4 regions of the Streptomyces sp. NPDC032940 genome follow, and region 1 is predicted to be linked to each of the others. Evidence: riboswitches for the same ligand, from Rfam matches in the RefSeq annotation. Region 1 holds a riboswitch; each other region holds the start of a gene.

Evidence for each region. A riboswitch is a leader RNA that binds a small molecule or an ion and turns the genes downstream of it on or off. The one in region 1 is predicted to bind cyclic di-AMP.
Region 2: another riboswitch for cyclic di-AMP. It lies ahead of AB0E77_RS28520 (transglycosylase SLT domain-containing protein); the one in region 1 lies ahead of AB0E77_RS26605 (peptidoglycan DD-metalloendopeptidase family protein).
Region 3: another riboswitch for cyclic di-AMP. It lies ahead of AB0E77_RS15570 (C40 family peptidase); the one in region 1 lies ahead of AB0E77_RS26605 (peptidoglycan DD-metalloendopeptidase family protein).
Region 4: another riboswitch for cyclic di-AMP. It lies ahead of AB0E77_RS23355 (M23 family metallopeptidase); the one in region 1 lies ahead of AB0E77_RS26605 (peptidoglycan DD-metalloendopeptidase family protein).

The regions. Positions count from the first base shown of each region.
Region 1 covers NZ_JBEZVJ010000026.1:106,156-108,346, reverse strand. Annotated here, with positions in the region: gene AB0E77_RS26605 (peptidoglycan DD-metalloendopeptidase family protein) at 1-856, opposite strand, end outside; cyclic di-AMP (ydaO/yuaA leader) riboswitch at 861-1,020, opposite strand; gene AB0E77_RS26600 (tyrosine-protein phosphatase) at 1,457-2,191, shown strand, end outside.
Region 2 covers NZ_JBEZVJ010000030.1:63,331-65,521, forward strand. Annotated here, with positions in the region: gene AB0E77_RS28515 (HAD family hydrolase) at 76-972, shown strand; gene AB0E77_RS28520 (transglycosylase SLT domain-containing protein) at 936-1,427, opposite strand; cyclic di-AMP (ydaO/yuaA leader) riboswitch at 1,431-1,634, opposite strand.
Region 3 covers NZ_JBEZVJ010000010.1:102,503-104,693, reverse strand. Annotated here, with positions in the region: gene AB0E77_RS15575 (DUF6328 family protein) at 1-494, opposite strand, end outside; gene AB0E77_RS15570 (C40 family peptidase) at 578-1,051, opposite strand; cyclic di-AMP (ydaO/yuaA leader) riboswitch at 1,087-1,148, opposite strand; gene AB0E77_RS15565 (urease subunit gamma) at 1,889-2,191, shown strand.
Region 4 covers NZ_JBEZVJ010000021.1:18,168-20,358, forward strand. Annotated here, with positions in the region: gene AB0E77_RS23355 (M23 family metallopeptidase) at 72-1,103, opposite strand; cyclic di-AMP (ydaO/yuaA leader) riboswitch at 1,115-1,271, opposite strand; gene AB0E77_RS23360 (PP2C family protein-serine/threonine phosphatase) at 1,515-2,191, opposite strand, start outside.

The sequences.
Region 1 (2,191 bases):
AGTGCAGGTGCGGTCCGGTCACGTTGCCGGTGGCACCGGAGAGACCGATCTGCTGACCGGCGGTCACGGACTGGCCGGCGGAGACGGAGATCGAGGACAGGTGGGCGTACTGGGCGTAGTAGCCGTCGGCGAGCTTGATGACGACCTGGTTGCCGTACGCGCCGCCCCAGCCGGCGGAGACGACGGTGCCCGCGCCGACGGCCTTCAGGGAGGTGCCGGTCGGGACGACGAAGTCGGTGCCGGTGTGGTAGCCGCTGGACCACATGCTGCCGGACTGGTGGTACGGGGTGCCTACGCCGGCGCCGGCCACGGGGGCGGTGTAGCCGCTGGTGGTGCCCGTGGAGGCGCTCGTGCCGGAGGACTTGGACGCGGAGGTCTTCGCGGTGTCCGTGGACTTCTCGGCGGACTGGGCGGCGGGCTTCTCGGCCTTGGCCGGCTTCTCGGCCGGCTTCTCCGCGGAGGACGAGGGCTTGGCGGCACCGGTCGCGGCCTTGTGGCCGATCGACAGCTTGAGGCCCGGGTGGATCAGCGACGGGTCGGAGCCGACGGCCTCGCGGTTGTCCGCGTACAGCTTCTTCCAGCCGCCGTCGACGTGCTGCTCGTCGGCGATCTTGGACAGGTAGTCGCCGCTCTTGACGACGTAGGTGTGCGAGGCCGAGGCCTTGTCGGCCGGCTTGTGCGCGCCGGTCGCGGCGGCCTGGACGGACTGTCCGGCCACGGAGTGGGCGGGAGCGGCCTGGGCTGCGGCGGCGCCCATCAGCGGGAGCGCGAGTGCGGCGCCACCGGTTCCGGCGACGGCGATGGTGCGGGTGAGGCGCTGGGCCTTGGTACGGCGGTGCTTACCCTTCGCGGGCATGGCGAATTCCTCTCCGGCGCCTGCGAGGTGAGCTGTCGGGTGCGGGCTGGAGATGCCCGGCCGCGTCGTGGTGACGCGACTTGACCCCGAGCCGTTCCGGGAACCGGAACAGGCGTTGTACCTGTGGGTCCCCCGCTCCTGCCGTGTACGGGTGGTGGGTGGTTGCGGCTCCGGTCGGCGGCAGGATTAGGCGTCCGTCCGGATCGGTGGTGAACGTAAGCGACCGGAATGCGAACGGACAAGCGAGAGTTTTCCCGGAGAGGTGTTTCGCTTGATCCATTACGGGAAAAGGCCGTCACACTCCGTCGATTCCGTGAGCGCTCTTTTCACAAAGGGCCTTGACAGGCCCACGAATTACGTGAACATGACGAACAACGGACGGTCACGTCTATGACGCTGCTCACGGGAGACGCTCCAGCACCCCTTATTCACCGACGAGTTGGAGCGAAGTGAGCATTTCGGACGTAAGGCTCATTCGCGTCGCAATCGCCACCGCGGCCGCCCCGTGACCGACTCATCGCCGCAGGCAGGAGATGCCGTATCGTCGGCTGGGCGCCCGCCGGCGAGCAGCGCCGGCGGGGCGGAGTGGGAGGAGCCCCCGTGACGCAGCAGGTCCCGTCGACCGAACCCGAGCTGGCCGGTGTGCGCAACTTCCGTGACGTGGGCGGACTGCCGACCGTGGACGGGCGGCGCGTGCGCCACGGCGTGCTGTTCCGCAGCGGCCACCTCGCCCACGCCACCGGGGAGGACGCCGCGTTCCTCGCCTCGCTGAACCTGCACACGGTCTTCGACTTCCGCAACGCCGCCGACCAGCGCCTCGAGGGCCCGGACGTCGCACTGCCGGGCGTGCGCAATGTGAACCTGCCGCTGAGCGACCCGGCCGACGGCGCCGAGTTCTGGAAGATGGTCCGCGACGGCGACCTCGACCAGCTGCGCGCGATCCTGGCGGACGGCCAGGCCGCGAACCGGATGATCGTCTCCTACCGCACGATCATCAAGGAGCGCACGGCGGAGCATTCCCGGGTGCTGCGCGCGCTCGCCGAGGACAGCGTCCCCGCGCTGATGCACTGCGCGGCCGGCAAGGACCGCGCGGGGCTGTCGATCGCGATCACCCTGCTCGCCCTGGGCGTGCAGCGTGACGCCATCGTGGAGGACTACCTGAAGTCGAACGCGAAGCACCGCCGCTACAAGGTGCGCCGCAGCAGCTCCGCCGCCTCTGCCTACTCTCCCGAGGTCATGGAGCTGCTCAGCCCTCTCTTCGACGCGCGCGCCGAGTACCTGGCGGCGGCCTTCGAGACCATCGAGGAGACCTGGGGCGGTGTCGACGCCTATCTG
Region 2 (2,191 bases), on a different contig from region 1:
GACACCTGCGAACGTCCTCGTGCGCATCCGGTCGTGGGGTGAGTCGGACAGGTGCGGTGTCCGTATTCTCTGATCATGGACCGCACCGCATATGCCCTCGTCGCCACCGACCTCGACGGAACGCTGCTGCGCGGCGACGACACCGTCTCCGACCGGTCGCTGGCCGCGCTGGCACGGGTGGCCCGGGCCGGGGCGCGGCACCTGGTGGTGACGGGACGCCCGGCACCGAGGGTGCGCTCCCTGCTCGACGTCCTCGGCTGCACGGGGCTCGCGGTGTGCGGGCAGGGCGCGCAGGTGTACGACGCCGGCGCGCACCGGATGCTGTGGTCGGTCACCCTGGACCGGGAGCTGGCGGAGACCGCGCTCGGCAAGATCGAGGCCGAGGTGGGTGAGGTGTACGCCGCGGTCGACCAGGACGGGGTCGACGGGATGACCCTCATCGAGCCGGGCTATCTGATGCCCCACCCGACCCTGCCCGCGGTGCGGGTGGACCGGCGCGACGAGCTGTGGAGCGCGCCGATCAGCAAGGTGCTGCTGCGCCACCCGGACCTCACGGACGACGAGCTGGCGGCGACGGCGCGCGCGGTGGTCGGCTCGCTGGCGACGGTGACGATGTCGGGGCCGGGGACGGTGGAGCTCCAGCCGTGCGGCGTCACCAAGGCGACCGGACTGGCGCTCGCCGCGGAGCGCCTGGGGGTGAGCCGGGGACGGACGATCGCCTTCGGGGACATGCCCAACGACATCCCCATGTTCCACTGGGCGGCCCGCGGGGTCGCCATGGCGGGCGCCCACCCCGAACTCAAGGCGGTCGCGGACGAGGTCACCACGACGAACGAGGACGACGGCGTGGCCGTCGTCCTCGAACGGATCTTCGGAGCCGGCCAGGTCCCGTCCGCCGACGGGACCTGGTCACGGCTCACTGCGGGGGGTACGGATCAGTACGCGCTGAAGACGTTGTCGATCGAGCCGTAGCGGTCGGCCGCGTAGTTGCAGGCGGCGGTGATGTTGGCGACCGGGTCGTAGGAGTCCCAGGAGGTGCCTGCGACGTGGTAGGCCTGGAAGGTCGGGTCGATCACCTGGAGCAGGCCCTTGGACGGGGTGCCGTTGATGGCGTTGATGTCCCAGTTGTTGATCGCGAACGGGTTGCCGGACGACTCGCGCATGATGTTGCGGTAGATGCCGTCGTACGACCCGGGGATCCCGTGCTGGGCCATGATGTCCAGCGACTCGCGGATCCAGCCGTCGAGGTTGTCCGGGTACGCCGTGGTCGCCGCGGTGGCGGTGGTGGTGGCGGCCGGGGTGGCGGCGGACGCGGTGGCGGCGCCGATGAGCGGAAGGGCGAGCACGGCGGCGCCGGTGCCGGCGACGGCGAGCTTGCGGGCGATGCGGCTGGTCCGGGCGTGACGGTTCTGACCGTTGGCAGGCATGTGTGTGTCCCTCTCCAACGCCTGCGAGGTGAGCTGTCGGGTTCGGGCGGGGAGGTGCCCGGCCGGGCCCTGACGGGCACGGCTTCACCCCTAGCCGCTCCGGTGGTGACCGGCACGGCGACTTACCTGGGTCCCCCGCTCCTGCCTGCGAGTGTTCGAGTGGATGACTGGTGTCGGGGCGGTGGCAGGATTCGGCGTCCGCCTGACAGGCCGGGAACGTATGCGAGAGCACATGTCCGGAACAAGTGCAGGAATCACCCGACATGCCTGTTGACCTTGGTCTGGGGGGTTTGGGGTGCTTGATACTTTGCGACTGCCAAGGGTCAACTCGCCTACGGGGCAAAGGGTTGGCGGTGCTCGCGGCGTGGGTGCGGGTGGGAGTGGCGGCGTGAGCCAACTCACGGGCCTCAACAAGGGTGGCAAAACGGGCATTAGGGCCAACTAGTGGCCAACCGGCCCTCGAGGGGAGGCGTTTAGGCGAGGGGCGGGACCGAGGCTGCCGCACGGGCCTGTGCGGAGCCTGTGGCGCACCCCGTCGGCGACGGCTCGGGCTGGTGTCCAGAGGTGCTGGACGGGCACTCGTTCGGGGGTCGAGGGGCGGATGCCGAATGGGTGACGTTCCCGCAGTGCGGTCCGTCGGGAGGGGTGATGGCGTCCGGGATGGCAGCTTTGGGTATGTGGTGTCCCGTTTCGCGCCTCTCTGGCGATATAGGTCGATATCTGCTCATATCACCTGATCAAAAACATACCGCGCATGATCCGAT
Region 3 (2,191 bases), on a different contig from region 1:
GCACGGCGTTCACCGGTCATGTGGACCCGCCGGACCCGGTGGGGGAGCAGCCCCCACAGGCCGAGGCAGGCCAGCAGCGTCACCGCGCCGGCGGCCGCTCCGCCGGACCGGCCCGCGGTCACGTCGACCACGAGCAGCACCGAGCCGGTGAACGCGCAGACCAGTACGCCGAGGCCCGCCGTGGCGAGTCGCGAGGACACCCGCACGATGCGCGCCTTGGCGCCCCGCTGGAAGAGCGAGCGGTGCAGCGCGGCCGGAGCCGTGAACAGCATCGCGGCGAGCACCGTGAACAGCAGCGTGGTCACGTAGACGGCGCGCTGGAAGGTGTCGAGCTCCGGGAAGCGCGACGTGAAGGCCAGGGACAGCAGGAAGGCGAAGAGGATCTGCACCCCGGTCTGGGTGACGCGTAGTTCCTGGAGCAGCTCGACGAAGTTGCGGTCGGCTCGCTCCAGCGGGGTCTCGTTGCGTGCGGTGCAGCGGCGGTGGTCGGCCATGCCTGACGGGTAACCGCCGAGCGCCGCGTCACGCATCCCGGGCGGTGACGGCGCGTCAGGGCGCCGTCACCGCTCCGGGCGGCTCACCTCACCCGGCCGTACGAGACGTTGCTCGTCCAGATCTTCTGGAGCCGCACCACGTCCCCGGTCTTCGGGGCGTGCCAGATCTTGCCCTTACCGGCGTAGATGCCGACGTGGTACACGCTCCGGCCCGAGTGGAAGAACACCAGGTCCCCGGCCTTGCGGCTCCCGGCGGAGACGTGCCGGGTCTTGTTGTACTGCTGCGCGGCGGTCCGCGGCAGCTTCTTGCCGGCCTTCTTGAACGAGTAGAGGGTCAGTCCGGAGCAGTCGAACCGGTACGGGCCGGTGGCCCCCCACGCGTAGGGGGAGCCCTTCTTGGAGGCCGCGATCCGCAGGGCCTTCGTGGCGTGGGCCGCCGCGGCGGCCTCGGAGGCGGCGCCGGGAACCACGAGGGTGCCGCCCACGGCGGCGATGGTCAGGGCCGAGGCCGTACCGGCACGGGCCATCAGGGACGGGACACGATTGAGCGCAGTCATGCGCAACCCTTCGTCAGCCGCCTGTGAAGGATGACCTGTCGGATTCGGGCTGGCGAAGTTGCCCGGCCGCACGGGTGCGGCTTCACCCCAAGGGCTGCTCGGCCCGGCGCCTCCCCGTCGGGGGGCGGCCGTTCCGGCGACCCGTCGTGCTCGGGTCCTCCACTCCTGCCGATCCACTCCTGTCGACCGGTCGTCCGGGCGGCGGCAGGACTCGGCGTCCGCCCGGACCGCCCCGCCGCTGTGGCGGGGGCTTGTCGTCAGTCATGGATCTTGGCGCACCGAAGTCGGAAAATCCCAACGGAACCGGGCCCTTGTGTGGTTACTCACCACTCACCCGTTCAGGTGGACATGTCGGTGTTCGACCCCTTGACGGGTGCCGCGGCGACCCCGGGACCAGCGACGGAATGACACCTTCCGCCATCCGGGATCATGCGTGGCGCAAGCTCGACGGGCCGGAAATCCGAGGTGTTTCTACGCCGATGGGGGGTAAGCCGTTCGGCCGGTTCGGGCGCGCCCGTGTCGACGCCTGCGGCAGCGCCGGTTCCGGAGGGGGGGCGACGTCGCGGTGCGGCGGCGGTGGCGTCCAGGAGTGCGCGGGCATGCGAAAGGCCGTCGGCGGCACCGGTAATCGGCCGGTCAAACCGGTAATCAGTCAGTCAAAACCGCGTGACGTGGCAGAAACACTCTAGCCGTACTGTGCACCCCGTTCCACCTGCGGTTTTCCCGACGGCAGCGGGCACTTTGCGGCCCATTGCTGTGTGTTACATCTAGAGCCGTCGCGGTGGACGCGGCAGCCGGACCGTCCGGGTCCCGGCGTGATGTTCTGTGAGGTGGTACGTGCAACTGACCCCGCACGAGCAGGAGAGACTGCTCATCCACGTGGCCGCGGACGTGGCCGCGAAGCGCCGCGCGCGCGGCGTGAAGCTCAACCACCCCGAAGTCGTCGCGCTGATCACCTCGCACATCCTCGAAGGGGCCCGCGACGGCCGCACGGTCGGCGAGCTCATGGCGTCCGGACGGAAGCTGATCCAGCGTCACGAGGTCATGGAGGGCGTGCCCGAGATGATCCACGACGTCCAGGTCGAGGCGACCTTCCCCGACGGCACCAAGCTCGTCACCGTCCACGAACCGATCATCTGA
Region 4 (2,191 bases), on a different contig from region 1:
GACGTCGGGGGGTCGCCGTCAGGACCGCCGGGGTCCGCAGGGGTCGTCGTGCCGTGTGGGAGGGCGCGTCGTCAGATGCTGAGGCCCTTGCCCTGCAGCCATGCCGTCGGGTCGATGCCGCCCTCGGCGCCGTCCGCGTGGACCTCGAAGTGGAGGTGCGGCCCGGTGACGTTGCCCGTGGCGCCCACGCGGCCGATGACGTCTCCGGTGTTGACCTTCTGGCCGACGCTGACGCTGATCGACGACTGGTGGCAGAACCACAGCTCGGTGCCGTCGTCCAGGGTCAGGATCGTGCGGTAGCCGTAGGCGCCGGCCCAGCCCGCCTCGGTGATCGTGCCGGTGTGCACGGCCTTGATGAGGGTGCCCGTGGGCGCGGCGAAGTCGAGGCCGGTGTGGTACCCGGAGGACCACATGGAACCGGCCTGGCCGAAGGTGGAGGTGATCGTGTACGAGGAGGTCGGAAGCGTGTACTGCTTGGCCAGCTCGGCGAGCCGCTCGGCCTCCGCCTTCTTCGCGGCCTCCTCCTCCGCCTTCTTCTTGGCGGCGGCGGCCTTGGCCTCGGCCTCCTTCTCCGCCTTGGCGGCGGCCTCGGCGGCCTCCTTCTCGGCCTTGGCGGCGGCTTCCGCGGCGGCCTTGTTCTCGACCTGCACCTGCTGCTGCTCGGCCTGCTGCATGATGCGCGCCCGCAGGACCTCACCGGCGTCGGCGGTGCCCTCGGCGGTGTCGCCGGCGGTCACGCCGACGCTGCTGAGCGGGGCGGCGGAACCCTGGGGCTCCGGCTCGTCGTCGGAGATGAGCGAGCCGACGTTCGGCAGATCGGGCAGCGAGATCGACACCGGCGGCTTGCCGGTCTGGGCGCTGGCCATGCCGCCCGCCCCGACGGCCGCTATGACACCGACGCCGAGGACGGTGGAACTGCGGGCGAGTCCGCCGCGCTGCTTGGCGACGCGGTGCCGGCCGCGTACGGGACGGATGGACTCCGCGGTGGGATTCCACTCCTCCCAGGGGCCCTCTTCGGCGCGGTAGCCGTCGTAGCCGAAGGGTTCGGTGTCGTGCGTGCTGGGCACGAACGGGGCCTCGGGGGCAGGCCGGTTGGACGCCACGTGGGCGTACTCCTTTCCTTCCTTCCGCCTACCGGGTTAGCTGACGGGTTCGGAGCAGGAAGGTCTCCTACGCGCGTATACGCGCCGTGTCTCCACGGCGGCATACGCCCGATTCACCCCAAAGTGGTGGTTCCCCGGTTCCCTCACGGGATTCGGCGCGTGCGCACGGAGCCGCCTTCTGTGACGGCTGGGACGACCGCGCTGCGTTATCGAACGTTAATAGACGCGAGGTGCCGATTCCAAGCCGTTCGGCTTGATCATTAAGGATCCCGGCCTGGACGTACCCCTCACGAGGGCGAAAATCCGGGCGACTTGACCGCCCCTCAGGTCACGACTTCACATCACGCGTTTACGACGGCGCATCAGATGCTGTGCGGAGGGGGGTTGCATCGTCACCACACGTGATCCTGATCAAGGCCGCCGGCGTACGGCGAGCAGCGCCATGTCGTCCGTCAGGCCGCCCCCGGCGTGCCGCCGCACATCGTCGGCGAGGGTGCCGAGCAGGTGGGACGGGTGCGGGAAGACCCGGCCGGCCAGCCGCGCGCGGGGGTCGTAGAACCGGCCACGGGCGTCGCGGGCCTCGGACAGCCCGTCGGTGTACAGCAGCAGTGTGGCGCCGCCGGGAAAGCCGGCCTGCTCGGCGCGGTCGGGCCACACGCCCAGCTCGCCCATGCCGAGCGGCAACGCGAACTCCCTGGCCTGGACCGGGTGCACGGTGCCGTCGGTGTGCAGCAGCATCGGGGGCGGGTGGCCGCGGTTGACGACACGGACGACGCCGTCGCCGTGCGGGAGCTCGGCGAGGACGGCGGTGGTGAACCCCTCGAAGGCGTCGAGACCGTCCCGCCGGGCCCCCTCGCGCGCCAGTGCCCGCTCCAGCCGCTGTGCGACCGCCTCCAGCGACGCCTCCTGCTCGGCGGCCTCCCGGAAGGCACCGATCACCACGGCGACGGCGGCCACCGCACCCATGCCCTTGCCGCGCACGTCGCCGACGATGAGCCGGACGCCGTGCGCGCTGTCCTGCACCGCGTACAGGTCGCCGCCGATGAAGGCGTCGGCCTGCGCCGCCTCGTAACAGGCGGCGATCTCGA